DNA from 4 places in the Siphonobacter sp. BAB-5385 genome. Region 1 is predicted to be linked to each of the others. Evidence: riboswitches for the same ligand, from Rfam matches in the RefSeq annotation. Region 1 holds a riboswitch; each other region holds the start of a gene.

Region 1 (7,377 bases):
GCCCACTCGCTGATAGAGAGCGAATTGATTAATGCTGGAATTGCCAGTTTTAATGAGTACCCGAGGGGAGCCTTGCTGGCGGGCTACTTCTATTAAGTGGAGCAGCAACGTCTTACCCCATCCCTGACCCTGGTAGGATGGAGCAATGGCCAGGTTTATGATTTCGGCTTCCTGCTCCTGAACTTGTAATAACCCCACGCCTTGGGTTTGTCCCTCAAGTTTCAGTAGATAAACCTGACTCAATGGCAAGTACTCCCTAATTAATTGAGGGTTTTCATCGGCTAACAAAAGCAGATCCATGGGTAAAGGCTCATGGGGCTGGAGGGGAGTAATCGAGTAGGGCACACGTTTAAGATTAAAAAATAACCAAAACCCAAAGGTACACACGGCAAGCTTCGTCTGTACGCAGCGTGTGACTCACCTACGCATAGCTAGGCTTGATGACCTACGCTTGCTCCCCTGGTAAAAGCGGACTATTTCTGATCCTGCCGTTTTATTTAATGGTTTTCTGAACTTAGTTCAGTAGTTACTCGTTTTACTACTACACTAGCAAATTTCCAAACGAGAAAAGGGACTAGTAGTACATTGCCTTTAAGGGCCTATTTCGTTCTTACACTGCTTCGGCTTGGGTTAGCAACCTGACTCGCTTCGGTTAATCCAAGACCTTTATCTCCCTTCATGGATACTGGTGTACTGGTTCAAAGGATTCAGCACCGTTACCTCTTACGATCTATTTAATGTACCTAACCTCCGCTTAAACTTTGCATGCGGATGAATTACCTGATTTACTAAGACATCAGATCCCTTTCATCGAAAGGTTAGGCTAATGCTATCCTTATGCAAAACCAGTTAAAATTTACCAATACGAATCGTTCGCAATTTTTTGCTACCGTTCGTCAACGCGTGGATACTTACTTTAAAGACAACGGAATTTCACCTCATGCCAATTCAGCCATGTGGTGGAAAGCGATTTTCTTTCTGGGCGGGTTTTTCCTGCTGTATGGACTCCTGCTTTCCAACCAGTTTAACGTCTGGGTGATGCTGAGCTTTGCAGTGGGGCTGGGAATGTTTGCGGCTTTTATCGGTTTTAATATTTCACATGATGCTTTGCACGGTGCTTTTTCTTCCAAAAGTTGGGTAAACCGGATCTTAGGGGCCAGTTTTTATCTGGTCGGAGCAAATCCGTACGTATGGAAGATTACGCATAATATTGTCCATCACACCTATACCAACATTCCCGGCCACGATGAGGATATTGAAATTGCTCCCGGTCTGATCCGAGTGGATACGGACGAGCCCGTACGGCCCTGGCAACGGTATCAGCACTGGTATGCATTTGCTTTGTACTCACTGGCGTCTTTGTCCTGGGTGTTTCGGAAAGATTATATCAAGTTTTTCAAAAAGCAGATTGGTCACCATGAAAACCAGTCACACCCGAAACGCGAATACGTCAAGCTGTTTGCTGCCAAGCTGGCGTACTATTTCCTGTTCCTGATTTTACCCTATCTGGTTCTTGAGCTGAGCTGGTGGCAAATTGGTATTGGCTTTCTGGTTATGCATCTGGTTGAAGGAATCGTGCTGGGCTTAGTCTTTCAGTTAGCCCACGTTGTGGAAGGTACATCCTTCCCCGTTCCTTCAGACAAAGGAGCGATTGAAGAGGCCTGGGCCATTCACCAGTTACGCACCACGGCGAATTTTGCTCCGCGTTCGGCGGTGGCTGCCTTTTTCTGCGGTGGCCTGAACCGTCAGATTGAACACCATTTGTTCCCGAAAGTATGTCACATTCATTATCCGGCTCTTACTCATCTGGTTAAGCAAACGGCCGCAGATTTTGACCTGCCGTATCTGGAAAATCGAAGCTTCTTTTCGGCTTTGCACTCCCATTACCGTTTACTAAAACTACTAGGGCGTCCGGCCTGATCCCGTACCAGCGGAAGCCTGACCCTGCCGTAGGGATTTTTTGCTCACCTATAAATGAAAAACCATGTTACAAATCGCCCAGTCCGTAGGTTGTGTTGTTGCTTATCTGCTTGTAAAGATGGATTGGAATAGTCTTCGCGAGCGTACATTCCGACCCGTACTCATTCCGGATCGCATCCGGATGAGCTGGAATAAATAGCAGCTATAGTCGCGTAATGTCCCGGTTCGTGCAGGAGTAACCTCTTGTACGGACCGGGATTATTTTTTGCCCGAAAACCAGAACGCCGTAGCTGGGCATAGGCCAATAAAAAGCCCACGTGGCGTTTTTTTACTACCTTGCTTTTTTTTGAGTTCAATCGTGTTCCAGGGCGGGTATGGAAGAAACCCACAGAAGGGATGAGTAGAAAAATTTTAGTTACCGCCGATCAGATTGCTACATCGAGCACAGGTTTGTATCATTTTGCCTTCGAACTGATTAAACAGCTTCAGGTACATCAGACCGACGAGCTGGATTTACAATACCTGATCCCCCGGTCATTTACGAAAATAAAGCCCTTTGGGGAGGCCCATTACCGAACCCGGGGTGTGCTTACGAATTTGCGGTGGAAGAGTATTCCGGAGTTTGATCTGATACATTTTACGCAGCAAAATCCGACGCTGCTCAAGCCCCATAAAATCATTGGTCGGAAAATCCTGACCATTCATGATTTAAATTATCGCTACGAATATCCCGTTGATTCGGCTCCTTACCGGCATTTTCAGGCTCAAACTCGCCGGTACCTGGATCAGGTGGATGCCATTACCACCATTTCTCAGTACGCGGCCCGTGATATTGCCGAACACCTGCAGTACCCACTTGATCAGATTCGGGTCATTTATAATGGCGTAAACGTATCGACTATCCCGGCGGAAGAGCTGGCACGGCACCAGCCCGGTTTCCGGCCTGAACGCCCTTTTTTATTCACCGTCGGGACGGTCATGGCGAAGAAAAACTTCCATGTTTTGCCAGCCATGCTGGCTAATCTGGACTACGACCTGATCATAGCCGGTCGAATCGACGACCATAGTCTGGAGTACTACAAACTGATCAAACGGGAGTGTGAACGCTTTGGGATTGCCCCCGGACGCGTGCATCTGCTGGGCGAAACGTCAGAGATTGATAAACACTGGTACTACCAGCACTGCAGTGCTTTTGTGTTTCCTTCAATTGCTGAGGGCTTTGGACTGCCGGTTCTCGAAGCCTTTAGCTACGAAAAGCCCACGTTTTTATCCACGCATACGGCCTTGCCAGAAGTAGGCGGGGAAGCGGCGTACTACTTTGACAGTTTTCACCCCGATCGCATGAGTGAAGTAGTGAAGCAGGGACTAACCGATTTTCCGTATTCGAATAAAATTCAACTGGCTCGGGATCGGGTGACTGAATTTTCCTGGGAGAAAGCTGCTCAGGCGTATCTGGCGTTGTATAAGGAGATACTTCGGTAATGATTCGCCGGGAGGCTGATTAGATGGCCCGGCGAATCCACACACTCAGATAGTAGCCCCAGATCAAGGCCAGGATTACAATCACCGCGTAGGTGATAATCCACGCCCAGTTCCAGGAGGACATCTTTTCAAATAGTTTTTTCATTCGTACATGCAGCGTAACAAACGTAGCGACAGACGCGACATTCGACCCCGCAATATAAGCCCCGCTTTTTAATGCGAAAGGCCAAAAATTGATTTCTTGGGGCTTTTTCTGCGATTTCACTGCTTTTAAACGAGATACGTAAGGCCTTTTATTACCCGGGAAAACGACCCGAACAGTCGTCAATAACCTGAGGTTTTAGATTAATACTGGTACTAAATCTCGTAAAATCAGTCGCTTACTTATCAAAAGAAAGCTTTAGCGATTTAAAGATTAGGTTTGTAATAAAAAAGCTAGCTATTTGGTGGCGTAAACACTTTACGTTCGGGGCCCTAGCGGTTTAATAAAGGGTGCCGCGAAACTTTGGTTATAGTAAACCCTAACTGGTCTCTGGTTAGGGTTTATCATTAGGAAAAGTGTGTAGAAAATAGAAGTAGTAAACCAAAAAAAACTCCCCCATGAAGCACGAGAGAGTTTTGTGTTCAACCTTCAACCTATCTACTTCAAAAGTACAGTCTACAGCCCTTAAACAGCAGTTTATTCTACGAATCGCAGGCTTTTTGCTTCCAATCGTACCTTCTGCTCGTTAAGCGTTTGGAGGGCATTACGAGTGGCCAGGGGCGGCACGGTTGTAACGGGATTATTCCCCCTTTACAACGTCTAAATTCAGGTCTATTTCCCCGGTTACTTCCCGGTTTAAAACTATTCCGTTACTTTGTTATAAAGGTTGGTAAAGAAACCTTTTGATGCCTATGAAAGCGTTTCGTTTATGGGGTGGATTACTTCTTTTGCTGGGACTCCTATACGGCGTTCAATACGTCTATCATCGCTGGCAACGGCCCTGGGCTTACGACTCGGCAACGCCCCGGCTGGTAGGGCACTGGTTCGGACCGTTTAAAGATCCCGATGGCGTTCCAAAAACACTTGAGCTGGAAATTTTTGAACCAGAAGTGGACTGGTTGTATCGGCGACGCCATCGGAAAAATGATCAAAATTTTAAAGGACTGGCCCGGGTAAAAAGCCGACTGGGTATGGAACAATACCGAGTTGAAGGGGTCATCCGGAATACAAAGCAGCAGACCCTGAACCGTATTACCTTTTTATTTCAGGACGAACAAACCCGGCTGCGTAATAATTTTAATCTGATGACTGCAGAGGAAGGCGGTAACTGGGAATCTGAAGCCCTGACCCTGACGCTTACGTTCCGGTATATCACCGAACGTGGAAGTGCCTTCTCCAGCAGCAATGATCTTCGTTATACAACGACGGTTCCGGTCCGTCTGAAACGGATGAACCCGTAACCCTGAAGTAATATTGAGCGGAAAAAATAGGCTTGGCTCTGTTGAATCCTGCAAATTGTCGTACTTTCGCGGCTCAATTGGTGCCCAGTGGATCACTCATTGGGCTTAAAAGGGAATCCGGTGTAACTCCGGAGCAGTACCCGCTGCTGTAAGTTCCGAACGAGTCTAGTGTTTTGAGTTTAGAGTGCAAAACAACTCTAAACCCCAAACTCAAAACTCCCAACGTTTCTCAACGATACAAACCACTGTGCTTTCAAGCATGGGAAGGGGTTGAGAAAGGAACGAGCCAGAAGACCTGCCATTGAAATCATACCAACGTGCTTTCGGGAAGAAAAGCAGGAGGCTAGCCTAATCGGTGAGGAGACGCTTGCGTCATCCTCTAGCTTTGTTTTCCCGTAAGCAATAGAATCCATCCGGGAAAACGACATGATTCATCCTTTACTGCTCGATTCGTTCGTACTGGGCATTCAGCACTCCTTCGAACCCGACCACCTGGCGGCTGTTTCCGTCCTGACCAGTGAAAAAAAGAAAGGTCAGCTGTGGCGGGTAGCCTGGCGGTCTTCGCACTGGGCGTTAGGGCACGCTTTTTCACTCATTCTCTTTGCCTGCCTGATCTTACTGCTTAAATCCCAGCTATCTCTGGAAGTTGCCTCCTGGGTTGAATACGTGGTAGGGCCATTAATGATCTATCTGGGCATTGTTGCCATTCGTAGAAACTTCAAAAATGACCTGGTACGCCCAACGGATGCATCCAACGCGGCAGCTACGCCATTAAACCGCTCCTTCGGCGTGGGAATGATTCACGGACTGGCGGGTACCGGAGGGGCCTGTACAGTTGCCCTTACGCTGGCAGCTAAAGACGCTTCTACCGCTGTCTGGATCATCATCATTCAAAGCCTGAGTATTCTGCTGGCTATGACTGTCTATGGTTGCGTTTTTGCCTTTTCACTACAAAAAGTAGCCCAGCGAACGGAACGTGTGCTTCGCTGGATGAATTATGTCATTGGCTTTTTTTCGATTGCAGTGGGCATCCTCACGCTAATTGACTCATTCTAGGTTATTGCTTTCGTATTCGTTTACTCTCTATTACTCATTCATGTTTTCTTCCCCCCAGAAAAAAGCCCTTTGGGCCAGTATGCTTTTATTGCCTGGACTGGCTTACGCTCAAACACCAGCGGATTCGGTGTACGCCCTTCAACCCATCGTGGTGACGGCGACCCGCTCGGAGGCTACTTTAGCCGAGGTGCCCCGCAGTTTACGCGTGATTACCCGTCAGGACATCGCTTTAACTCCCGCCAACGATTTGACGGATATTGCCAAGAAAACCGCTGGCGTACACGTCATTCAGTATCCGAACCTTTCTTCGGGTATCGGAATTCGCGGCTTTCGGCCCCAGTTTTCGGGATTGAATCAACGCACGCTCTTACTGATTGATGGCCGCCCGGCGGGGGCTACTAACCTTTCGACGATCTCTCTCAATGGCGTTGAACGCATTGAGGTACTGAAAGGCCCCGCCTCAGCTTTGTACGGATCGCAGGCCATGGGCGGCGTGATTAACGTCATCACCCGCCGATCCCAGGGAACGCCTCAGGGATCCGCGTATGTGGAGTACGGTAGTTTCAAAACCCTGCAGGCCGGTCTGCAAACGGGTGGCAATCTAACCAAACAGCTGGATTACGATTTGTCCTTTGCCTACTTTCAGCGGGCCAATGATTATAAAATCGGGAAGAATAACTGGTTACGCAATGCCTTCGATTTTCGCAATGCGGTCAAACATTACGCTAACCAACCGGATGTGGAGGTCGATGACCGTACTGGCGATGGTCAAACCCGACCGTATACGCAGCTGAGTTACTATACCGGAGCCTTGCGACTGGGCTATCAACTGAGTTCGAAATGGAGGCTGGACGTTCGCGGCGAAACCTTTCAGGCCCGGAATGTACAGTCGCCCGGCGATATTGCTTACGGCATCACGGAATCCAGCAGTAAGGACGTCGAGCGGGCCTCGGGTGAAGTCGCTTTGTCGGGGAATCTGGGGGCCCATCAGCCGAGTCTGAAAGTGTTCACCGCGGATGAATCGAACACGAATTATACCCTCAATGCTTCCGGCAAACCGGTGGTTCCGTACCGTTCCAATCGTACCGCCAACGCCTGGACGGGCGTACAGGTCAAGGATGTATGGACTTTGGGGCAGCATTCCCTGGTCGTAGGCTACGATTACCTGAAGGCTTCGACCAAAGGCCGTCGCTGGGCAGACTTAACCACGGAACGGGCTCCTACGCAGCCGAATTACGCGTTGATTTCTTCGGCCTTTTACGCTCAGGCCAATTTGAAATGGGGCAAATTGACGCTTCAACCCGGTCTGCGATTTGATCAGATTACCTTTGATGTACAGACCACGCCCTTGTTGACGACCTACCAGCCGGGTAAAAAGACGAACCCGTTTCTGAGTCCCAGTGTAGCCGCCGGGTACGAGATTCTGGAAAATTTACGGATAAAAGCCAGCGTAGGACGAGCCTTCGTTACGCCGGA
Region 2 (7,377 bases), on a different contig from region 1:
GAAGGGCGTATGCACGCGGGCGGGGGAGATGCTGTTGCAACGAATGTTATCCTTCAGGTAATCCTTCGCTACGGATAAGGTCATGGCGTGAATGGCTCCCTTGCTCATGCTGTACGCAAAACGATCCGGAATACCGACCAGAGCCGCAATGGACGCCAGGTTCAGAATGACGCCACCGCCCTTAGCCTTCATTTTTGGCACGGCGGCAAAGAGGCTGTTATACGCTCCCTTGACATTAACATTGTAGATACGGTCGAGGTCCGCTTCGGTCGTTTTTTCCAGATTACCGACGTGGGCGATACCCGCGTTGTTGACCAGAATGTCGAGCGAGCCAATGGCCTCGAAAACGGCCAGTACTTCGCCCTGATTCGTTACGTTGACGGCGTGTACGGTTACCTTACCACCGGCTGACTCAATTTCCTGAGCCGTCGCCTGAGCCCCTTCCGCACTCAGATCCAGAATATGTACATGAGCACCCTGACTGGCAAATTCGACACTAATGGCCCGGCCAATACCACTGCCACCGCCGGTAATGGCCGCCGTTTTTCCGGCAAGACTAAATACACTCATCCTTGTTGTTGGTTTTTGTAAGAAAAGACCAGATCGAGGGCGGTAATACCCTATTTAGATCGGCATTTTTACTGCGGCCACAAGTTTCGTGTAATTCCTGGAAAAAAGAATGGATAGAAGAAAATACATATAAAAGGCAGGCGGGGCTGGTCCGTTACCAAAGGCCTTGTAGGGATCGTTTAACGTTTGAAAGGTTTCAGAAGTTTGACACTACCGAAGGATTTCAGCGTCCCGGTAAACCCCGAAGGGGTGGCCCCTGTTGTAACCAGGGGCTTCGACCCCTGGCCTGGAACCGAAACCTAGAAATTAAACTTCCGCTTTACCACGGAGAAAAACCAGCCGACCAGAAAGGCGACAATACAGCCCAAGGTTACTTCCGAGGTACGGAGAAGGGCAATTTCAAGAGCATCCTGCCAGGAAGCTTGCTGAAAAATCGCTGGCGTCATGACAGCAATTACCGTAGAGGGAGCCAGTTTCCAGCTAGAAGGATACCGTTTGATGAGTGTACCCATGAAGATGGCTACCGCAATGGCTAGAAAGAGGGAAAAGATATTAACACCCGTCAGGACGATAAAAACAATACCAATCAGACAGCCGCTAATAGTATTAATAATCCTGGAAATCGTATTGCGACGTAGATCACCAAAATCAGGCTCGGAGACGATGGCTACTGAAATAAGTGCCCATTCTTTTTTCTCGATATGCAGTAAATCGAGTAACATCCAGGCAATGGCTGCTCCGAACAAAATCCGGAATGCGTATAAAAAAGTAGTCTTTTTGAGCTCGATTTCATCTAAAATTGTTTTTTCAAGCTCAATGATTCGTTTCTTGGGGTTGATAAGTGTTTTATAGATCATGGTACTTTTCGGGCTGTGACCAAACGGTCGTACTTTAATGGCTTCTATAAAATTAACGCACAAATAGCCTGAAGAGTTTTGAATATTTTTGTACTATTCTAATAATCTACGCAATCATTTGAACAAAATTCCCGGAATGACTGGTTTACGGATTCCTGAATCGAAATCCGGTGAATAATAGGGCTGTTGCCTTATCTTTGAATTCTACTCAACTTGAACCGATGCCTTATCTTGTTTTAGACCTGGAAATGACCGGAGGTGAACCCGGCTGGAATGAAATCATACAAATTGGAGCCGTTTTGTGCGATGATGACTGGAATGAACTGGGAACGTACCTGTCGAATGTCTATCCGGAAAACGAAGAAGCTTTCTCGGAATATTCAGCCAAAATTCACGGTCTGAGTCTGAGCGATCTCGACGACGCTCCCATGATTTACGACGTCATCCCACAATTTGAAGAGTGGATACTGGAAAAGCTCGGTCGCCTCCGGGGCCGTACCCAGACGCTGGATAATTCCCAGTATCTGCGGGATGTTATCATTAGCGGACAATCCGTCATCAACGATATTAATTTCCTGCGGTACGCCTACCGGGAAGAGAAAATTAAATGGCCGTATTCCAACAAACTGCTGGATCTGCATACGCTCGGCTATTTCACCTTTGAAGTACTGAAAGCCAATGGCAAACCTGTACCCAAGTCGCTAAGTCTGAAAGCCATTGCGGGTTATTTTGGACTGGAACGGGAAGACGCCGAATTTCACAATGCCCTCGAAGACGCTCAGCTGACTACGAAATCGTTCAAAGAAGTGTTTGCTCTGGCGAAAAAGTTTAAGCTGGCCGAGTAAGCAAGCAATAAACGACAAAGAGCCGATCCCACGGGATCGGCTCTTTGTCGTTTGGGTATAGCTTCAGGAAATTAATCCAGAGCGGCTACACCGGGAAGCGTTTTGCCTTCCATGTATTCGAGCAGAGCTCCACCACCCGTCGATACGTAGCTTACGCGGTCACCGTATCCGGCATTGTTTACCGCAGAAGCGGAATCACCACCACCGATGAGTGAGAAGGCTCCGTTTTCTTCGGTTGCCGTTACTACGTACTCCGCAATGGCGTTGGTACCTACAGCAAAGTTCGGGAATTCAAATACGCCCATGGGGCCGTTCCAGAGAATCGTCTTCGAATTCAGGATGGCTTCTTTGAATACTACGATCGACTGGTGTCCAATGTCCAGACCTTCCCAGCCCTCGGGAATTTGACCGGCGGGAACCGTCGTTTTGGTGGCGTCGTTGGAAAACTTATCGGCAATCACCGTATCCAGCGGCATCAGCAGGTTTACACCTTTTTCTTTCGCTTTTTCAATCAGCTCCAGAGCCAGCTCCATTTTGTCGTCTTCGTGGATGGAATTTCCGATTTGTCCACCCAAGGCTTTCGTGAAGGTGTAGGTCATACCGCCACCCAGAATCAGCGTATCCACTTTATCCAGCAGGCGTTCGATCACCAGAATTTTATCGGAGATTTTCGCTCCACCCATGATCGCCGTGTACGGACGCTCTACATTATCCAGAATCCGTTGAGCGTTGTCAAGTTCGGCTTGCATGACGTAACCGCTTACTTTGTCAGTAAAGAACTGACCGATTACCGCCGTTGACGCGTGGGCCCGGTGAGCTGTACCAAAAGCATCGTTTACCCAAACATCACCCAGGCGAGACAATTTCTCGGCAAAAGCTACATCTCCTTTTTCTTCTTCTTTGTAGAAACGGAGGTTTTCCAGCAGCAGGATTTCACCGGGCTGTAAGTTAGCGGCCTGATCTACAGCCTGCTGACCAATGGCATCATCGGCAAATTTTACCGGACGGTTGAAAATCAGCGACAGGGCATTAACCAGGTGTTTGAGCGAATATTTTTCGGTAGGACCATCTTTCGGACGACCCAGGTGCGACATCAGGATTACCGAACCACCGTCGTTCAGAATTTTCTGAATCGTGGGGATCGTAGCTTTGATGCGGGTATCGTCAGTAATTTCATAGCGGTCATTCAAAGGGACATTGAAATCTACGCGGACAAGTGCCTTTTTTCCGGCGAAATTGTACTGGTTCAGCGTCTTCATCAGATAGAATCAGAAGTTTAAATGAGTAATGGTAAGACCACGCGGTAACAAAGTTCTGAAGCGTTAGTCAAGAACGGAACAAATTTAGAAATTCGGCCAAACTTCCCTAAACCTGACGAGTTTTTAAGCGAAACCTCTTAAAAGTTTGCTAAAAAGATATACGCTGCAAGTCTGGGTACGCGGGCCGTTGTCGTTTCTAAAAAAGATTCTGCTTCCGTATTTAAAAAAACTATGCTCTATATTTGCGGCGTTCTTTGTAATGCCCGTCAATCGGATGGTTGGTTTCGTGGGGAGGTCTTCGCTCCCCAAGGAATGAAAAAGGAATCGTGTGTAAATCACGAGCAGACGTGCTACTGTAAGTACCCGTTTCGCCGCAGCGAAACACGTGCTACCCAAATTTCCCATTGTTCCGCGAGGAATGAGAAGGGGGGCCAGCATGGTACAAGCCAGGAGACTTGCCAACCTTCTCAATGGTCATGCCTTCACGACTAAGGCCTGATGCACGCATTGATTTTACAAATGTTGTAGGCGTTTCTTCGCCCGGTTCTGATGCTCAGAGCGGGGTCGAAAACGTGTATTCTTCTTCTGACGTTCAGCGACGAACGTGAGCCGGAGATCGTATGCCTAAGCATTCGTAACAATTCACCTTTTTTGGCGGGTTGGGTGTTTCAGAGGCGTTTTTTCAAACCCTTTTTTAACACAAACAACATGGTTACGCACAACCTGGGCTACCCCCGTGTGGGCAGCAAACGCGAACTGAAATGGGCCAGCGAACAATTCTGGGCCGGAAAAATCTCCAAAGACGAACTCCTCTGGGCCGGACGGCAGGTCCGTCGGCAAAACTGGCAAACGCAACAGGAAGCGGGTATCCAGTGGATTCCTTCCAACGACTTTTCATTTTACGATCAGGTACTGGATACGGCCCTGATGGTAGGAGCGGTACCCGAGCGTTACCAGTCGCTGATTGACGGCAAGAGTAATCGCGAGCTGGAAATCTACTTCGCTATGGCCCGGGGTATTCAGCAGAATGGGCTGGACATCAAGGCGATGGAAATGACGAAATGGTTTGATACTAATTACCATTACATCGTTCCGGAATTTCTGAAAAATCAGCAGTTTAAACGGTATTCCGACAAAATCATTCACGACTTTGAGGATGCCAAGCAAATGGGTATTCTGACGAAGCCCGTCCTGCTTGGCCCCGTATCGTTTCTGTTGCTGGGCAAAGAAAAAGAAGCGGGTTTCCATCGCATTGATCTGCTCGAACCCTTGTTGCCCGTGTACGCCGACGTACTACGCGAACTGGCTACCCGAGGTACGACCTGGGTACAGCTCGACGAACCCTGCCTGACGCTGGACTTATCCGAGAATGAGCAAATCGCTTTTCAACAGGCCTACGAATACCTGGCTCGGGCAGTACCTCAGCTGTCCTTGCTGGTTGCCACGTATTTTGAAAGCATACAGCCCAACCTGGCTCTGACCCTGCAACTGCCCGTAGCGGCTTTGCACGTGGATTTGGTACGGGGCAACGAACAACTGGAAGCCATGCTGGCCGATACCAGTTTTGTCACTTCGCAACGAATCCTTTCGCTGGGCGTAGTAGATGGACGAAACGTCTGGAAAAATGACTTTACGCAATCGTTGACGTTCATTCAGCGAGCGGTGGACGTACTGGGTAAAGATCGCGTCTGGATTGCTCCGTCCTGCTCCCTGCTGCACGTGCCGTATGACCTGGATCTAGAGAAAAACGACGCCGTACTGACGCCGGAAATCAAAAACTGGATGGCCTTTGCCAAGCAGAAACTCGGTGAAGTAGTGACGCTGGGACGTCTGGCCAAGGGAGAAGCTCAGGGATTACTGCTGGAAAATCAGGTGGCTCTGGAAAGTCGCCGGACGAGTCCGCTGATTCACAAAACTGCCGTTAAAACGCGGGTACAGGCCGTGCAAACGGATGATTTTGAGCGGTATAGTACCTTTGCTATTCGTCAGCAAATTCAGGGAGAAAGTCTGCAATTACCACTCTTCCCCACGACTACCATTGGTTCCTTTCCCCAAACCGACGAGGTGCGGCAATGGCGAGCGAAGTATAAGAAAGGCGAAGTAAGCCAGGCTGAATACGAAGCGTTTGTAGAAACCGAAATCGAAAGGTCCATTCGCTGGCAGGAGGAAGTAGGGCTGGACGTGCTGGTACACGGCGAGTTCGAGCGTAACGACATGGTGGAGTACTTCGGTGAGCAACTGACGGGCTACGTATTCACCCAAAACGGCTGGGTACAGAGTTACGGCAGTCGTTGCGTGAAGCCACCGATTATTTACGGTGACGTAGAACGTCCCGAAGCCATGACGGTACGCTGGACGACCTTCGCTCAATCGAAAACCGAGAAATATATGAAAGGGATGTTGACGGGTCCGGTCACGATCCTGCAATGGTCCTTTGTCCGGGATGATCAGCCACGTAAGGATACGGCCTTCCAGATTGCCTTAGCGATTCGGGATGAGGTACAGGAACTGGAACAAGCAGGCATCCGGATCATTCAGATTGACGAACCCGCCATTCGCGAAGGATTGCCCCTGCGGCGGGCGGACTGGGCGACGTACCTGACCTGGGCCGTGGACGCGTTCCGGCTAAGTGCTGCGGGCGTAGCGGATCAAACGCAGATTCACACGCATATGTGTTACTCGGAATTCAACGACATCATGGAGGCCATTGCCCGGATGGATGCCGACGTGATTACCATCGAAACGTCCCGTTCGCAGATGGAATTGCTGGAAGCGTTCTCGGACTTTCAGTACCCCAATGAGATCGGACCCGGCGTGTACGACATTCACTCACCGCGTGTACCGAGCGTGGAAGAAATGGCACATTTGCTGGAAAAAGCACTTCGTACGATTCCGGCTCGTAACTTGTGGGTCAATCCCGACTGCGGCCTGAAAACCCGCCGTTGGGCCGAAACCGATCAGGCCTTACGAAACATGGTAGCCGCCGCCCGGCAGCTCCAGCAGACGATAAGCGTTTAGAGGTTTTGTGGTTTAGAGTTTAGTGTTTTGAGTTGCGTGGACCGTAGCGTATAACGGATAAGCCCATGATTCGATTCAGAACCCTAAACTCTAAACCCTAAACTCAAAACCCATTTCTCATGTCTTTAGAAGAAAAAATCAAAGCGGCAGAAACCCGCGTATTTAAAGCTGTTTTTCCGAATACGACCAACCATTATGATACGCTGTACGGGGGTATGGCGATGCAGTGGATGGATGAAATTGCCTTCATCACGGCGACGCGACTGGCCCGAAAACCGATGGTGACGGTATCGAGCGACCGCATTGATTTCCGTCAGGCTATTCAGGCGGGAATGCTGGTGGAGCTGATTGGCAATGTCGTACACGTCGGAAACACGAGTATGCGGGTAAGCGTGGAGATTTTTGTCGAAAGCATGTACGCCGAAGGCCGCGAACTCGCCATCCACGGCACGTTTACATTCGTAGCGATTGACGCGGATAAGAAGCCGGTGAGAATTCTGGATTAGTTTACAGTTTTCGGTTTACTGTTTTCAGTGGAGTGAATAATTAGGGGTATGCAACTACACGCAGAATTTCACTGTTCTGGAAGCGGGCTTTCACCAGAGCGTTACTAAAGTTCGCAAACGCCTCAAACTGAAAACGGTAAACCGAAAACTACCAACTCCCTATGTCTAAACACGCCATCGAAGGTTGCCCGCGTTGCGGACGGTTGTTCACCTGTAAGCTCAACGCCAGTCTGAAATGTGATTGCATGAACGTAGCCCTGACGCCAAATGAAATGCAATACATTCGTGACATTTCAGTGATGGAGTATGACGGAAGCTGTTT
Region 3 (7,377 bases), on a different contig from region 1:
ATGTCATCATCGTTGGCTCGGGTGCGGGTGGCGGCATGGCGGCTTATCAGTTATCGAAAGCCGGAGCCAAAGTCTGTTTACTGGAAGCAGGAGGTTACTACGATCCTGCTGATCCCAAGTACATTACGCAATTAAAATTCCCCTGGGAGTCCCCTCGTCGCGGAGCCAGTACCACACGTCCCTTCGGCGATTTCGACGCCGCCTGGGGAGGCTGGCAATTGGAAGGCGAACCGTATTCAGCGGCACCGGGTACCGAATTTCACTGGTTTCGTAGCCGAATGCTCGGCGGCCGTACCAACCACTGGGGCCGTATTTCGCTGCGTTTCGGTCCCGACGATTTTCGTCGCGGAACGCTCACGGGCATCGGGGATGACTGGCCGATTACGTATGACGATGTCGCTCCGTATTACGATAAAGTCGATAAACTCATCGGTATTTTCGGTTCGAAAGAAGGGCTTCGCAACGAACCCGACGGCCATTTCTTACCGGCTCCCAAACCGCGTTTGCACGAATTGATGCTTAAGAAGGCGGGAAAAAATCTGGGAATTCCGGTTATTCCGTCGCGTCTATCGATTCTGACAAAAAAAATTAACGACGAACGCGGTCAGTGTTTCTACTGCTCGCAGTGTGGCCGGGCCTGTCAGGTATACGCTGACTTTTCTTCTTCGTCCTGCCTTTGCAAACCCGCGGTCAAAACGGGTAATACCCGGCTGATCAACGGAGCGATGGTTCGCGAAGTACTGACCGATCAGAAAACCGGATTGTGTACGGGCGTTTCGTACGTGGATACCGCTACCTTACAGGAGCGGACGGTACGCGGAAAGATTGTGGTACTGGCGGCTAGTTCCTGTGAATCAGCCCGATTGCTGTTGAACTCCAAATCAGCCCGTTTCCCGAATGGACTCGCTAACTCCAGCGGGGTCATCGGTAAATACCTGAATGACTCGACGGGAGCCAGCCGTTCGGCCTTCATTCCGGCTCTGATGAACCGGAAACGGTACAACGAAGACGGTGTGGGTGGTATGCACGTATACACACCCTGGTGGCTGGATAACAAAAAGCTGGACTTCCCCCGGGGCTACCACATCGAATACGGCGGCGGCATGGGTATGCCCATGTACGGCTACGGCATGGGGATTCACGGCATGAACGGCAAGTACGCCTATACCGATGGAAAGTCATTGCCTTCGGGTGGTTACGGTTCGCGTTTGAAAGAAGATGCCCGCCGTTTCTACGGAGCGTACGTGGGTATGGCCGGTCGCGGTGAACCGATTCCCTTGGAAAGTAACTACTGCGAAATCGATCCGAATAACGTTGATAAATACGGGATTCCTACGCTGCGATTCCACTACAAATGGTCGGAAAACGAAGTGAAGCAGGCCCAGCACATGCAGGATACGTTTGAAGAAATGATCCACGAAATGGGAGGTATTGCGTTAGGAAATAAACCGGGGAAAGAACAGAACTATGGCCTGGAAGCTCCCGGCAAAATCATCCACGAAATCGGTACGGTCCGCATGGGCAGCGATCCCAAAAAATCCGCTCTGAACTCGTTCATGCAGGGTCACGACGTGAAGAACCTGTTCGTCGTAGACGCCGCTCCGTTCGTTACCCAGGGCGACAAAAACGTAACCTGGACGATCCTGGCGATGTCTATGCGAACGAGTGACTACATCATTGATCAGGTGAAACAGAAGAATTTATAAAGCGTTTTCTGTTTTCGGTTTACAGTTTTCAGTTATGGCTACCGTTCAGCGATTTGAGGATTTAAAAATCTGGCAAAAAGCTAGGGTATTTTCTGTATTGATTTTTGAATTAACGGGGACGGGTCCCTTTGGCATGGACTTTGACCATCGAAGACAGATCAGGCGTTCGGCAGATTCGGTCATGGACAATATTGCTGAGGGTTTTGGACGAGGGAGCAAAGGTGAGTTTATCCAGTTTCTGGGAATCGCCAAAGGTTCGTTAACGGAAGTCAAATCTCAGTTATACCGAGCATTAGATCGTCAGTACATTTCAACAGAGATCTTTGAAAAAGTGTACGCAGATGCCGATGAGCTAGGGAAAATGATCGCTGGATTTATTTCCTATCTGTCAAAAACGGAAATCAGAGGAAGTAAATACAAAGGCTCTACTGACAAAAATCAATTACAGGAACCAGCGTTGGATTATCAGGGCTGGACGGAGTAGACGTACTAATTACTGAAAACCGAAAACAGGCAACTGAAAACTGATACGCATGAAACGTCGCGATACACTTAAATCCATTGCACTCGGGTCGCTGGGCATGGCTACGGTTCCTTCGACGGACCTGGTGGCGGCACCGCCTGAGAAACCGCTACCCATTCCCGGTGGACGGCAGAAATCCGAAGCCATTCGGGATGCCAAACTCATGGCGGAAAAGTTCTTTACGCCGCACGAGCTGAAAACGATTACGGTCCTCTGCGACATCATCCTTCCCGCCGATCAGAAGTCAGGGAGTGCCTCGCAGGCGGGCGTACCCGCGTTCATCGAGTTTATGGCGAAAGACCAGCCCGTACACCAGACGCCCCTGCGGGGTGGGCTGGCCTGGCTCGACAGCGAAAGCCGCAAACGCTTTAACAAGAAGTTCGTAGAACTGACGAAGCCCCAGCAAATCGAAATCGTCGATGACATTGCCTACCCTGAACAGGCCAAGCCCCAGTACTCTCAGGGAGTAGCTTTCTTCAACAAAATGCGTGACATGACGCTTACCGGTTTCTACACCACCCGCATGGGCTTTGACGACCTCGGCTACGTAGGAAACACCCCCAACAATTGGGAAGGTGTACCCGAAGAGGTGCTGAAGCAGTATGGCTTGAGTTATGAATAGGGAATGTTTTAGGTTTGAAAAGAGAGTTTGAAGTTTGAAAAGGTGTGAAGTTTGAGTAAAGTTTAAAGTTTGTTGGGGTTTGAATAGCGTTTCAAGTTTGAGTGAAGTTTGAAATTTAAGTAGGGTGCAAGGTTGAGCGAAATAGGTTATTAACTTCATAGCCTAGGGTCATTTCACTGTACTTACAAGCCACTGAAACCCCTCTCAAACGCTCTTCACACCTAAAACCATTTAAACCTGAAACTTCACTGAAACCCCATCAGACCTCAATCTCATTCCCCAATGCTGATTCGGAGAAATACCGGGTCAGCATTTTTATTTTCCCTACTTTTGCGGACGTTTTAGGTTTCGGTACCTCCCGGTACCGGATTAAAAGGGAACACCGGTGCAAATCCGGGGCTATCCCCGTAGCTGTAAGTTTCGGTCAGTTTACAGTTTACGGTTTATCGTTTTCAGTTAATGGGTAATCGTATTTAACTGAAAACAGACAACCGAAAACTGCAAACTGAAGTTTCCAGACAAATCGCCACTGTATCCGTTCCGGTATGGGAAGGCGTCTGGGATGAAACGAGCCAGAAGACCTGCCTGAAACGAAATCCATTTCGAGCTTTCGGGTGAAAAGTCGTTTAGGAAAGGTAGACTATTGGCGGGTGGCTCTGACGCCCGTCCGTATCGTTTATGCCTTTCGCCTCGCGTAACCGGATTGCTCATCATCTCTTTTATTCAGAAAACGATGAGCGTTTTTACCAAAAGTACCCTTCTCTGTTTGTTGGCTACGACCGCTGTTTGGGCTCAGGAAACCCAGCTGGAACCCGTCACCGTGACGGCCAACCGTACCGATCAGAAACTCTCCCAGACCGGAAAAGTCGTCACTGTACTCCCGGATTCAGTCCTGCAAAAATACGCTACGCAGTCCGTCGGTGAATTGCTTTCGCGTCAGGCTGGCTTCATGGTAGTTGGTGCCCAGGGGCCTCTCGGTACCAATCAGGACGTATACGTACGCGGAGCCGGCCAGGGCAATACCTTGATTCTACTCGACGGCGTACCCATTTACGATCCCTCCGGTATCAACAACACCTTCGATCTGAACTTACTTTCCGTGGGCGAAATCGAACGGATTGAAATTCTGAAAGGAGCCCAGTCTACTCTGTACGGCTCGGATGCCGTGGTGGGGGTCATCAACATTTTCACCCGAAAGGAAGGCGACCGTCCGTTAGGAGCTTCGGCTACGGTACAGGGCGGGAGTTATGGTACGTTTCGGGGTACGGTGGGCCTGAATGGTTCTTCCAAAGCCGGATACTTCAACGCCCAGTACACGCGGTTACGTTCCGATGGGTTTTCGGCGGCATACGATGCCAAAGGCAATCAAAACTTCGACAAAGACGGTTTCTGGCAGGATAACGCCTTGTTCAACGGCGGAATCCAATTGGGATCGAAGTTGCTCTGGAAAGTACGGGGCATGTATTCCTGGTACCGAAATGAACTTGACGGGGGAGCCTTCAAGGATAGTACTCAATACGACTATACCAATACCATGAAAATGGCCGGTACGGGTTTTGAGTATACGCACAAACTCGGAAAGCTGACGGCCAATTATGCGTTTACGACCTTTGACCGGAAATCCGAGCTGGATCAGTCGAGTTTTGAGGGGAATACCCATTTCGCCGAACTCTACCATTCCTGGAATATACGACCCTGGTTTGATCTCATCACGGGAGCCGATCTTCGTTCACAAAATACCTATCAGGCTAATCCATACGGCCCACCCATTCAAAAAGATACGGCTCATACGCAGTTGATAAGTGCCTACGTAACCGCTCTGTTACGTAGTCGAACCAACCTTGCTCTGGAATTGGGTGGCCGGTATAATCACCATTCGTTGTACGGAAGCAATGTTACGTATTCGGTCAATCCTTCGTATCTGTTCAAGGATCGATACAAAGCCTTTGTCAATCTCTCCAGTGGCTTCCGAACGCCTACGTTGTATCAGTTGTATTCGGAATATGGCAACAAAAGCCTGAAACCGGAAACCAGTCGTTCGCTGGAGCTGGGGGTACAATGGTTTAACAAAGACAAAAAGTCCAATATACGGGTACTGTACTTTGATCGATTAATTAAACAAGTGATCGATTTCCAGTCACTCAGTCAGCCTCCGTATGGCCGGTATGTGAATTACAATCAGCAAAAAGATCATGGGTTCGAACTCGAAGGCTCTTACCTGTCAAACGGCTGGTCGCTGACGGCGAATGCGACTTACGTGACCGGGCAGGTTACGCAGCCCGTGAATGGACGCGATACGACGTTTAATAATCTATTCCGTCGCCCAAAGATTTTGGTCAATGCGACGCTGGGTTATCAGATTACCCCGAAAGTATTTGCTTCCGCTACAGTACGCTCTTTAGGGAAACGTGCAGATCGATTCTACAACGGTGAAACCTACCAAACGGAGCTTGTCGAGCTGAAACCTTACACCACTCTGGACGTTTACGCCGACTACCAGATCAATACTTTCCTACGCGTATACGGCGATGTCCGTAATCTGTTTGATATGCAGTATTTTGACATTTACGGATACAATACCCGGGGCCGAAACTTTACGGCGGGCGTGCGATTACAGTTTTAATACGAGAACTACGTAAGCTGAAGGGTCTGGCCCGGGGTGCAACCTCGGGCTAAGCAAATTGAACCCCGTTGGGGTTTTTAGTACAGCTCAATAGCAAGCGTTTGAGTGGAGGCTTTAGCGAATGTGTCTACTTCAAACAGCCCTTAAACCACCTATCAAACCATTCAAACCTTAAACCAAAACACCCCCGATGACTTTAAAAGAAACGCTTCGTCGAAAGATTGATCTAAAAACCAAACCGCTGGGAGCCCTGGGTCAACTCGAAACGCTGGCCCTACGGATCGGTCTGATTCAGCAAACGGAGACTCCTGCGTTGAACAATCCGACGATCCTGGTATTTGCCGCTGATCACGGGATTGCGGCGGAAGGCGTGAGTGCATACCCAGCGGAAGTGACGTATCAGATGGTCCTTAATTTTTTAGGGGGTGGAGCGGCCATCAACGTTTTTTGCCGGGAAAATGGTCTGGATTTACGCGTCGTAGATGCGGGCGTGAACGCTGCTTTTCCGGAGCATTCTTCTTTAATCGCTGCGAAAGCGGGCTACGGAACGGCTAGTTTTCTACACGGTCCCGCCCTGACGGTTGAACAGCTGGAATTCTGTCTGGCCAAAGGAGCGGAACTGGTACAGAGCTTACAGCAAACGGGCTGTAATGTCGTCGGATTTGGGGAAATGGGAATCGGAAATACTTCCTCGGCGAGTATGCTCATGAGCGTTTGTACGGGCATCCCGCTGGACCAGTGCGTGGGCAAAGGAACGGGACTGACGACGGATCAGCTATCCCGTAAACGAAGCGTATTGCAGCAGGCTCTGACTCGGCACGGTTCGCCCACCGACCCTTATAAAATCCTGCAAACCTACGGAGGCTTCGAAATCGCCCAGATGGTGGGAGCTATGCTAACGGCCCGTTCGTTACACATGGTCTTGCTGGTGGATGGCTTTATCTCGACGGCTGCTTTGCTCGTAGCCAGCCGGATACAGCCGGAGGTGTTGGAGAACGTAATCTTCTGCCACCATTCCGCCGAACAGGGACATGGCTTACTACTGGATTTTCTGCAAGCGGAACCTTTGTTACGGATGAACCTGCGGTTAGGCGAGGGTACGGGCTGTGCTTTGGCGTATCCACTGCTGAAAAATGCCGTGGCCTTTCTCAATCAAATGTCTACTTTCGCCGAAGCCGGTGTTTCTTCGCTTGATGACTGAATTACGATTATTCCTAACGGCGGTGGGTTTTTACACCCGCATTCCCATTCCGGGCTGGGTTGGCTACGGGGCCGAACAACTCAATGCCTCCCGCAAATACTTCCCCCTGATTGGAGCCATCGTGGGGGGAATGATGCTGGCGGTCTATTTCAGTAGTGAACTGATTTTCCCCAAAACGATCAGTATTTTGCTGAGTATGATTGCTGGAATCCTAACGACGGGAGCCTTCCACGAAGACGGTTTCGCGGACGTATGCGATGGCTTTGGCGGTGGCTGGACCAAGGAGCAAATCCTGACGATTATGAAAGACAGTCGGGTCGGAACGTATGGAGTAGTCGGCTTGGGTCTGCTACTGAGTTTGAAGTTTCTGATTTTACTGGAAATAGCGGGAGTTTCCCCTCATCTCTTCTGGAGTGGTATTCTGAGTGGACAAATCGTAAGTCGCTTTATCGCCTCCACCATGATTGATACGCACGCCTACGTTCGGGATATCGATACCAGTAAAGTGAAACCGATGGCTTCCGCCCGATTAAAGAGGCCAACGTTGTTCGTAGGATTCTTCTTTTGCCTGGTATCCCTGCTGACCTTACCCAATTACTGGCTGGGATTGGCGGCAGTATTGGCGTTCGGCAGTAAAGTAATACTAGCTCAGTACTTCAATCGATGGATCGGCGGGTATACGGGCGATTGCCTGGGTGCCAT
Region 4 (7,377 bases), on a different contig from region 1:
TCGCCTTTGAATACATCGTAACGCAACCCGACTAATGCCTTGATTTTCTCGGAAAACCGGATGAAATCCTGTAAGTATATTCCGTGTACCGTTTCATCCGTAGCCCGGTAATAGGTATCGTAGTAATCGATATATCCCTGGTTTTCAATCGGGTTTTGTACGGGAATGGTTGCTCCTTTGCCGGGACCAAAAATCGTACCGTTATACGTTTTACGGTCCAGTACGCTAAGCGAATACCCCAGCAAAATCTTCTGCGAAACCTTGGCGGTGTTGAGATCGTAGGTCAGCTCCAGCTGATTTTGTAAGGGCTTGGTGAGGTGATTGAAGTAGTAGGGAAACGAGCGGGTAATGGAATCCCGCCGGGTATTGAGCGTCAGTTCTTCCGTTGAAAAATAATCGATGTTATCGTCCGAATACGAGAGCTGATTGGAAAGTTTCAGGTTGGCCATAAGCTGCCGCACGTAGCGAAACTGAACATCCGTTCGCGTATGCTTTAAAAAATCAGCGGGGTCGTTGTAACGCGTCATTAGATCCATGCCGGGAACCAGCACGCCGCCCGCCAAAACGGGAATACCCGAATCCGTGCGGTACACATCTTTATTGGCTCCTAACGACAAATAAAAGTAGTCCTTGCGGGTGGGTGTATATTCCAGGGCCACGTAGGCATTGTTAGTAGAGATACCCGCCTGCCGGAAACCATCGGTATTCGACACCCCGAAATCCATCCGGTACCGAAGCTTCGGGTTGATCGAACCACCCGCACCAGCCCGCATCCGACGGGTATTGAAACTCCCGTAAGTCGCGGAAAAATTAGCCCTGAAATCGGCCGTAGGCTGTTTCCGCACGATGTTGATGATACCACCCAGAGCCGAGTGCCCAAAGAGGACGGAAGCCGGGCCTTTCAGTACTTCGATGCGTTCGACGTTGGCTAAATTCGTGTTGGGGGCACTGGTGGAAATGTTATGTCGCTCATCCCGAACGCCATCCATCAGTACCACGAAATTGCTGAACCCGCGAATGGTGAAGTGCTGAAAACCGCCGTAGGTGTTGTTGGAACGAACGCCCGTAGTATTTTTCATGGCATCCCCCAGATCATCAATGCCGCGTTGCTCGATGGTTTTTGAGCTGACCGAGCTGGTAGACAAAGGCAGATCCCGCAGCGGAACATCGATTTTGTTAATCGCCGAAAAGGAGCGGTTTCGCTGACTGGTTACCGTCACGACCGAAAGCTCGTGGGTTTTCTGGTTAAGCTGATAATGCAGGGGCAGGGTTTCGCCGGCTTTGACCTGTACCTGAACCTGACGCACTTCGTACCCGATACCGCTCAGCGTGAGGGTATACGCTCCCGCCGGAATTGCCTGCAACTTAAAACTGCCGTCGGCCTGGGTGATTGCTCCCAGGCCCATAGGTCCAGACGAATAGAAATGCCGGGTATGGGTTCCTGGGTTTCCGTTTCAATTCGCCCTTCCAGCGAACCGTTTTTGTGTTGCGGGAATGCCTTTAAGAGTACACCGCAGAGGAGTACCCAGGTGGTAAAAAGGGCTTTGCTACTTAATCGTGAAGTAGAAATGGGGAGCATAACTTTTAACTAAAAGGTTAAAAGTTCTTCGCTTGCGTTCTCGCTAATGATGAGACAGGAATACAGAGGAAATCAGGAAAGCTTACGCACGGGCATACGCATATCGGCACAGTGGTGCCCCTACAACAAAGCAAAGCTCCCCTTGATAACGCTCTAAACCGTGAAAGCATGATCAGCTAAGAAAAAGGCAGGTCTCCTGACTTGTTCCATTTCAGACGCCTTCCCATACCGAATGATACAGTGGCTCAGTTGTCTGAAACGTGTGCAGTGTACAGTTTTCCGTTTACAGTTTTCAATTATACAAGTATTGAAAACGGAAACGGTCAACCGCAAACTGCGTAGAACTTACAGTTGCACGACAGCTCGTGATTTACACACGATTCCCTATTAATCTGTCTTTCGACAGAACCTTTTTCCGTGGAATAAGAAGTAAAGAACTTGAATGAGGCCGCGAAGGTAGGCTAAAAATGATAGATTAAAGAAGGAAGAGGTAACATTACCTAATGTCCTTGTTCAACCTTACTCAGGTTTAGCCCGATTAACTACGGTTTAGCCAGGCCCTGCAAAAGAGGAAAGTCAATAGGAAGGCTTCTATCGTTTTACCCGCCGAGCGGCTAATTTAGGCGTTTGCAGCCATTTCAGTGTCGCTCCTGTTTTCAGCTCTTAAACCCGTCCCTGACTCCAAGGATTGGTAGAGACGATTCAGTATAGAAGTGAAGGTAACGCTTCTTATTTGCCCACAATCTCTTTTCTGAAATGCTTCCCCCAGTTGCGTAATTCGACCAACAGGTCTTTCATGGACAGGCCCAGAGGGGTCAGAGCGTATTCTACCGTGACGGGCATACTATCATACAGCGTACGGGTAATGAGCTGATTTTCTTCCAGTGCCTTTAGTTCCTGCGAAAGCATTTTGGGCGAGATCTCCGGAATATCCCGCTGGATTTCACCGAAGCGTTTGTTGCCATACGTCAGGGAGATGATAATGGGAATCCGCCATTTGCCCTGAATGACTTCCATGGCATCTTTGGCTACTTTCAATTCATACTGGCAAGCGGGTTCGGTGCTTTTCATGTTTGGTAATGGTTCATACGTACTTACTCCCAGGTAACTACTTACCCACAGGTAACAGCTATCTTTTCGAAAGTGAATGTAGCTAGTTTTGTCGCATTCACATTATTGAACAAGATCATTCATGAAAAATCTGTTTTTTCTACTCGCGTTTCTAGTATCCACCGTCAGTCTGGCCCAGTCACGTACGCCACGAACCTTTCTGCTCGTGCACGGGGCCTGGTCGGGTGGATGGGATTACGCTAAAGTGGATGCCTTACTAACGGCTAAAGGGGATAAAGTCTACCGACCAACGCTTACGGGTTTGGGCGAACGCGTGCATTTGTCCAATGCCAACGTCAACCTCAGTACATACATCTCCGATATTGTCAATGTGATCCGGTTTGAAGACCTGCACAACGTAATTCTCGTCGGACATAGTTACGGCGGCATGGTCATAGCGGGCGTGGCGGAGCAGGTACCCGACCGCATCCGTCAACTCGTGTACCTGGACGCAATGGTACCCAATGATGGGGAAAGTGCCAGGGATGTGTGTGGTCCGATCTGGGACGCCTGATGGTATCGCACATCAAAGACAGCGTGATGACCTATCCCTTCGGTCCTACCAAACCCACGCCGCCCATGGACGTACCTCAGCCCATTAAAACTTATACGGAGCCGCTAAGAATTAGCAATCCACGGGTTAAATACATTCCAACTGCTTTCATTGTCATGACGAAAAACGGCAAAAGTGATAGCCATACGGACGCCATGGGCCTAAGTCGGGCCAGGGCCAGAAACTGGAAGATTTACCCCTTCGAAGGCGGCCATTACTCCATGCGGGAACAACCCGAAAATCTGGTAAAAAAACTGGAGCTGGTACTGGGGAAGTAATGGCTGAGGATTCGTTCGTAACTGTATCTTGAGTATTAATCAGTTATGAAGCATTTCCTTCAATTCCTCAGGAATATATAGGAGTCAAGTACTCCGGAAAACCTTTCAGAGATCGAGTCTTAGGTTGTGTTTTATTAAACGACGAGGGCAGGAACGGATGCAATCCATTCCTGCCCAACCGATCGAACCTACGGCTCTCGACAGAATTCTAAGAACCATACAGAATCGTTGAAAAACTCAGGTACTATCCGCAAAAACGCTAATTTAGTCGAGTCGGACTGTACCCGCAGAGGTCCCCATCGGCTCCTCCGCAGTTGACGGACGGGGAGCGTTTTCAATGGCCTCCAATAGCCAGACGGGAGGTTCCCCGGCTGGCTGGTCGCCCGAGGTCGTAGTCGTACCGGTATTACTGCTCGCGGGATCTGTTCCCTGGGGCTCTCCGCCGGCGTAACTCGGCGTTGAGTCCGACGTTACTGAGCCGGGAACGACTTCGGTTTTGGGATCTACTTCAATGGTTATTTTCATGGCGATGCTAGTTCAAAACCGCGTACCGGGCCTCGATATTGACGGGTACGTTGGTCAGATTTTTGATTAATACCCAATAGGTTACGTACGTGGCGTTAGCCCGTTCTACGCGGGTTTCCCATTCCACCTGGGGGGCTCCAGTCCGTGGTGACGTAGGTACCACATGCCAGATGACGTGCCAGCTAGCCGGCCAGTTGAACGTATACCACTGGGCGGAGGCATTGGCCGCTACCGTACCCGTAAATTGAACACCAACTCTCATGATCGTGAAGGTTTGAAATAAGGTTAAGAAAAATTTGTATCCGGGTTATCAGACCCCATTGTTTCAGCAGGTTGAGACTACCAGCCCAGTACCGTAAACCTCCCTTCAAAATTCAGGGGCCGGTTACTGAGATTGGTTACATTGAGCCAATAGGTAATGAAGCCATCCGAAGCCCGCTCTACCTGCGTTTTGATTTTAAGCTGCGGAGCACCGGGTACCGGCGTAGTAGGAACGGCCGTCCATACGACGTGCCAGTGAGCGGGCCAATTGAACGTATACCAGCGACCTGTAGCATTGGCCCCCAAACTGCCCGTAAACTGCACGCCCGACCAGGTATTGGTTTGTAAGACGAGCGGAATCAACTGGCGTAAGTTGGGACGATTACCGATCCGTTGCGTGAGCGGACGTCCGGTTGCGGCCTGTTGGGGAGAACCCGTCGTGCGGAGTACTTCCCGGGCCCGGGCGGGCGTCAGCGGGATGCGACCGTAAGCCCGAAGAATGCCCTGCAAACAGGCCAGGGTTCCGACAACGATCGGCGAAGCACTCGACGTACCGTTGAACGTATCGGTATACTGTTCGTTTTCGGGTCCTCCCTGTAAATCCCCGTACCCCGTGGTCGTCACTTCCCAACCCCATCCCTGCACGTCGATCATGGAACCAAAGTTGGAAAAATTGCAGCGTGCCCGGTCGGTGTATACTTCTCCACTACCCGTCTCGGCGTTGCGTCCGTGCGTACCGGGAGGCGGATTTCCTGCTCCTACTACCACGGCCCCCGAGTCCCGGTTGGCCCGGTTAAACGGATTCCGCCAGGTCGCCGGAAAACCCGTCAAAGCCGTATTATAGCCCGCCGCATCGAGGTTGTTGTTGCCATTGCCGGCAGCTTCGACCACAATGACACCCCGACTGACGGCATAGCGAATGGCGTCAAAATCGGCAGGCCACCATTCCACGGTCGTAAGGCCCAGGGTTGGGTGCGAATACTGCTGTTCAATCAGGATGATGTCTCCCGGCCGGAGGCTATCGGCTGCCAGCTGGATCACCTGGGGTAGGTTATAGGTCATGGCCGCATCCCGGTACACCGAAATAGCCCGCAGGTTAGCATCCGGCTAATGCCCGTTACCCCAATCGTATTGGTATCTCCACCGATTACACCCAGTACGGCTGTTCCGTGGTTTTGCCAATCGGCTCGCTGTACGCCGCTGAGTAATCCGCCCGAGTTCTGAGCCAGATCTTCGTGCGTAAAATTCCAGCCCCTTCAATGTCGATCACCTGCACATTCGCTCCCCGTCCACCCGGATACGTCCAAGCAAACACTGCATCAACGCCCTGGGGCGATGCCTGCAAATAGCCCTGTCGATCGACAAAACTAGGGGTAACCGGTACGGAAGGATCCGGAGCGGCGGACCGTACCGCTGTTTCAATGAAAGGCAACGTGGCCTGCGGCTGTACGTAAGCTCCCTCAACTTCTTCCCGTTGCAATAAGGACTGAATCAGAGGGTCTGCCTGCTCAGCGGGCACTTCCGTAACGTAGTATACGCTTAAATCAGGAGCGGATTCCGCGGAGGTTTCCAAGGTGGATAGCCTTGCGGGGGTATCGTTGAACAAAGGCCGGAACGATACGGATTCTGCTGCCGGGGTATTCGCCAATAGGGTGGCTCCCTGCTCCGGCGAGAAACTGGGCCGGACAATCACGACTACCTGCGTCCGTTGCGGACCTTCCGGGCCGCCGGCAGTCGGCGGTTCGCCCGGGAAAGGCTTGGTTGTTTTAGCCATCAGTTAAACAGGTTAAAAGGTTGAAGAATAGTATCAGACTTGTAAACACTTGCTGGCAAAATCAAACTCTTAGTCGCAACCGCACCCACGGATGGTAACACCATCGCTCCTGCTTTTCAGGAATATGAAATGCGTACGAAAGGGAGTGTCCTTTTCAGTAGGGGCATTACTTGCTTTCTCTACCTGCCGGTGTTTGATACAGCTTTTGTGAGGAGAACAGGTACGGCAAAAGCTGTAATAGAAGATTCAAACCGCATTCTATTGATTCACAGCGAAGCGAATGGTAAGGTTTGATTTTATTACCTTTGCCGGATGAACATTTCCTCGACCTCACCCACCCCGACTACGACAGACTTCAAAGGTTTTAAAGTCTACCCAATAGCCGGAGTGGCCAACCCTGCCCAACCCCATGGTCGGCGGGATTTTTATAAAATCGTTTTGATCAGCGGGGAAATGACGCTGAATTACGGCGGACAAAAGATCGATCTGAGCGGCAGTAACCTCATTCTGCTCAACCCCCGGGTGCCTCATGCGGTAGAACACCGCACGGAACGAAAGGGATTCGCCTGCGTCTTTACGGAAACTTTTCTGGCGGGTCGGGAACGTACGGAATTGCTCCAGCACTCACCCTTGTTTCGGTTCGATGGTTCGCCCGTTCTTTCGCTTAGTTCTGAGCAGACGGAATTCATGAGCAGTCTATTTCAAAAAATGCGATCCGTTTATACCAGCGATTACGAATACAAGGAAGACTTGTTGAAAACCTGTCTGGAGCTGATTTTACGGGAAGCTTTACGCATTCAGCCGCCCCTGCCTACGCTTTCAACCAAGAACGGAGCTACGCGGCTGACCCAGCTTTTTCTGGATCTGCTGGAAAGGCAGTTCCCTATTGAAAGTCCCGTTAGTCCGCTTCGTTTCCGAACGCCTCAGGATTTTGCCGAAGCCCTCTCGGTACACGTCAACTACCTTAATCGTTCCGTTAAGGAAAGTACTGGAAAGCCGACTTCCGTCCACCTGGCCGAGCGAATCACGGCGGAAGCCAAAGCCCTTTTACAACACACGGACTGGAGTGTCGCGGACATTGCGTACAGCCTCGGGTTTGAATACCCCACCTACTTTCACAATTACTTTAAACGAATCACCGGCCGTACGCCTAATCTCCTTCGAACGCGTAAAGTTTGAAAATCATACTTTTCGGTTTGATTCTCTTTATTCATTTCCTCCCTTTTAAATGGAGATTTGTCCTATCAAACTAGTAGCAGGGAAGCCCACCTACGAGCCCTTGCTATTGAACGATAAG

What was found. Region 1 has a riboswitch for cobalamin ahead of BWI93_RS23320 (cytochrome c biogenesis protein CcdA). Riboswitches for the same ligand answer to the same signal wherever they lie in the genome.
Region 2: it holds a riboswitch for cobalamin, as region 1 does, so the genes downstream of both, metE (5-methyltetrahydropteroyltriglutamate--homocysteine S-methyltransferase) here and BWI93_RS23320 (cytochrome c biogenesis protein CcdA) in region 1, are expected to answer to the same signal.
Region 3: it holds a riboswitch for cobalamin, as region 1 does, so the genes downstream of both, BWI93_RS06890 (TonB-dependent siderophore receptor) here and BWI93_RS23320 (cytochrome c biogenesis protein CcdA) in region 1, are expected to answer to the same signal.
Region 4: it holds a riboswitch for cobalamin, as region 1 does, so the genes downstream of both, BWI93_RS02635 (TonB-dependent receptor) here and BWI93_RS23320 (cytochrome c biogenesis protein CcdA) in region 1, are expected to answer to the same signal.

Annotation. Positions count from the first base shown of each region.
Region 1 is NZ_NMPS01000220.1:113,895-121,271, forward strand. It holds gene BWI93_RS23295 (GNAT family N-acetyltransferase) at 1-345, opposite strand, end outside; gene BWI93_RS23300 (acyl-CoA desaturase) at 838-1,920, shown strand; gene BWI93_RS29145 (hypothetical protein) at 1,985-2,119, shown strand; gene BWI93_RS23305 (glycosyltransferase family 1 protein) at 2,317-3,402, shown strand; gene BWI93_RS29150 (hypothetical protein) at 3,422-3,547, opposite strand; gene BWI93_RS23315 (hypothetical protein) at 4,297-4,845, shown strand; cobalamin riboswitch at 4,907-5,163, shown strand; gene BWI93_RS23320 (cytochrome c biogenesis protein CcdA) at 5,272-5,901, shown strand; gene BWI93_RS23325 (TonB-dependent receptor) at 5,942-7,377, shown strand, end outside.
Region 2 is NZ_NMPS01000206.1:4,160-11,536, forward strand. It holds gene BWI93_RS20285 (SDR family NAD(P)-dependent oxidoreductase) at 1-570, opposite strand, end outside; gene BWI93_RS20290 (FUSC family protein) at 870-1,427, opposite strand; gene BWI93_RS20295 (PolC-type DNA polymerase III) at 1,649-2,272, shown strand; gene pgk (phosphoglycerate kinase) at 2,344-3,531, opposite strand; cobalamin riboswitch at 3,794-4,009, shown strand; gene metE (5-methyltetrahydropteroyltriglutamate--homocysteine S-methyltransferase) at 4,240-6,549, shown strand; gene BWI93_RS20310 (acyl-CoA thioesterase) at 6,669-7,055, shown strand; gene BWI93_RS20315 (cysteine-rich CWC family protein) at 7,217-7,377, shown strand, end outside.
Region 3 is NZ_NMPS01000070.1:146,222-153,598, forward strand. It holds gene BWI93_RS06875 (GMC oxidoreductase) at 1-1,706, shown strand, start outside; gene BWI93_RS06880 (four helix bundle protein) at 1,741-2,190, shown strand; gene BWI93_RS06885 (gluconate 2-dehydrogenase subunit 3 family protein) at 2,240-2,851, shown strand; cobalamin riboswitch at 3,178-3,455, shown strand; gene BWI93_RS06890 (TonB-dependent siderophore receptor) at 3,495-5,474, shown strand; gene cobT (nicotinate-nucleotide--dimethylbenzimidazole phosphoribosyltransferase) at 5,665-6,675, shown strand; gene BWI93_RS06900 (adenosylcobinamide-GDP ribazoletransferase) at 6,668-7,377, shown strand, end outside.
Region 4 is NZ_NMPS01000031.1:165,041-172,417, forward strand. It holds gene BWI93_RS02635 (TonB-dependent receptor) at 1-1,406, opposite strand, end outside; cobalamin riboswitch at 1,748-2,007, opposite strand; gene BWI93_RS02640 (helix-turn-helix domain-containing protein) at 2,309-2,650, opposite strand; gene BWI93_RS02645 (alpha/beta fold hydrolase) at 2,772-3,203, shown strand; gene BWI93_RS02650 (hypothetical protein) at 3,179-3,520, shown strand; gene BWI93_RS02655 (hypothetical protein) at 3,785-4,045, opposite strand; gene BWI93_RS02660 (hypothetical protein) at 4,053-4,307, opposite strand; gene BWI93_RS02665 (S8 family serine peptidase) at 4,385-5,368, opposite strand; gene BWI93_RS02670 (hypothetical protein) at 5,454-6,080, opposite strand; gene BWI93_RS02675 (AraC family transcriptional regulator) at 6,393-7,259, shown strand.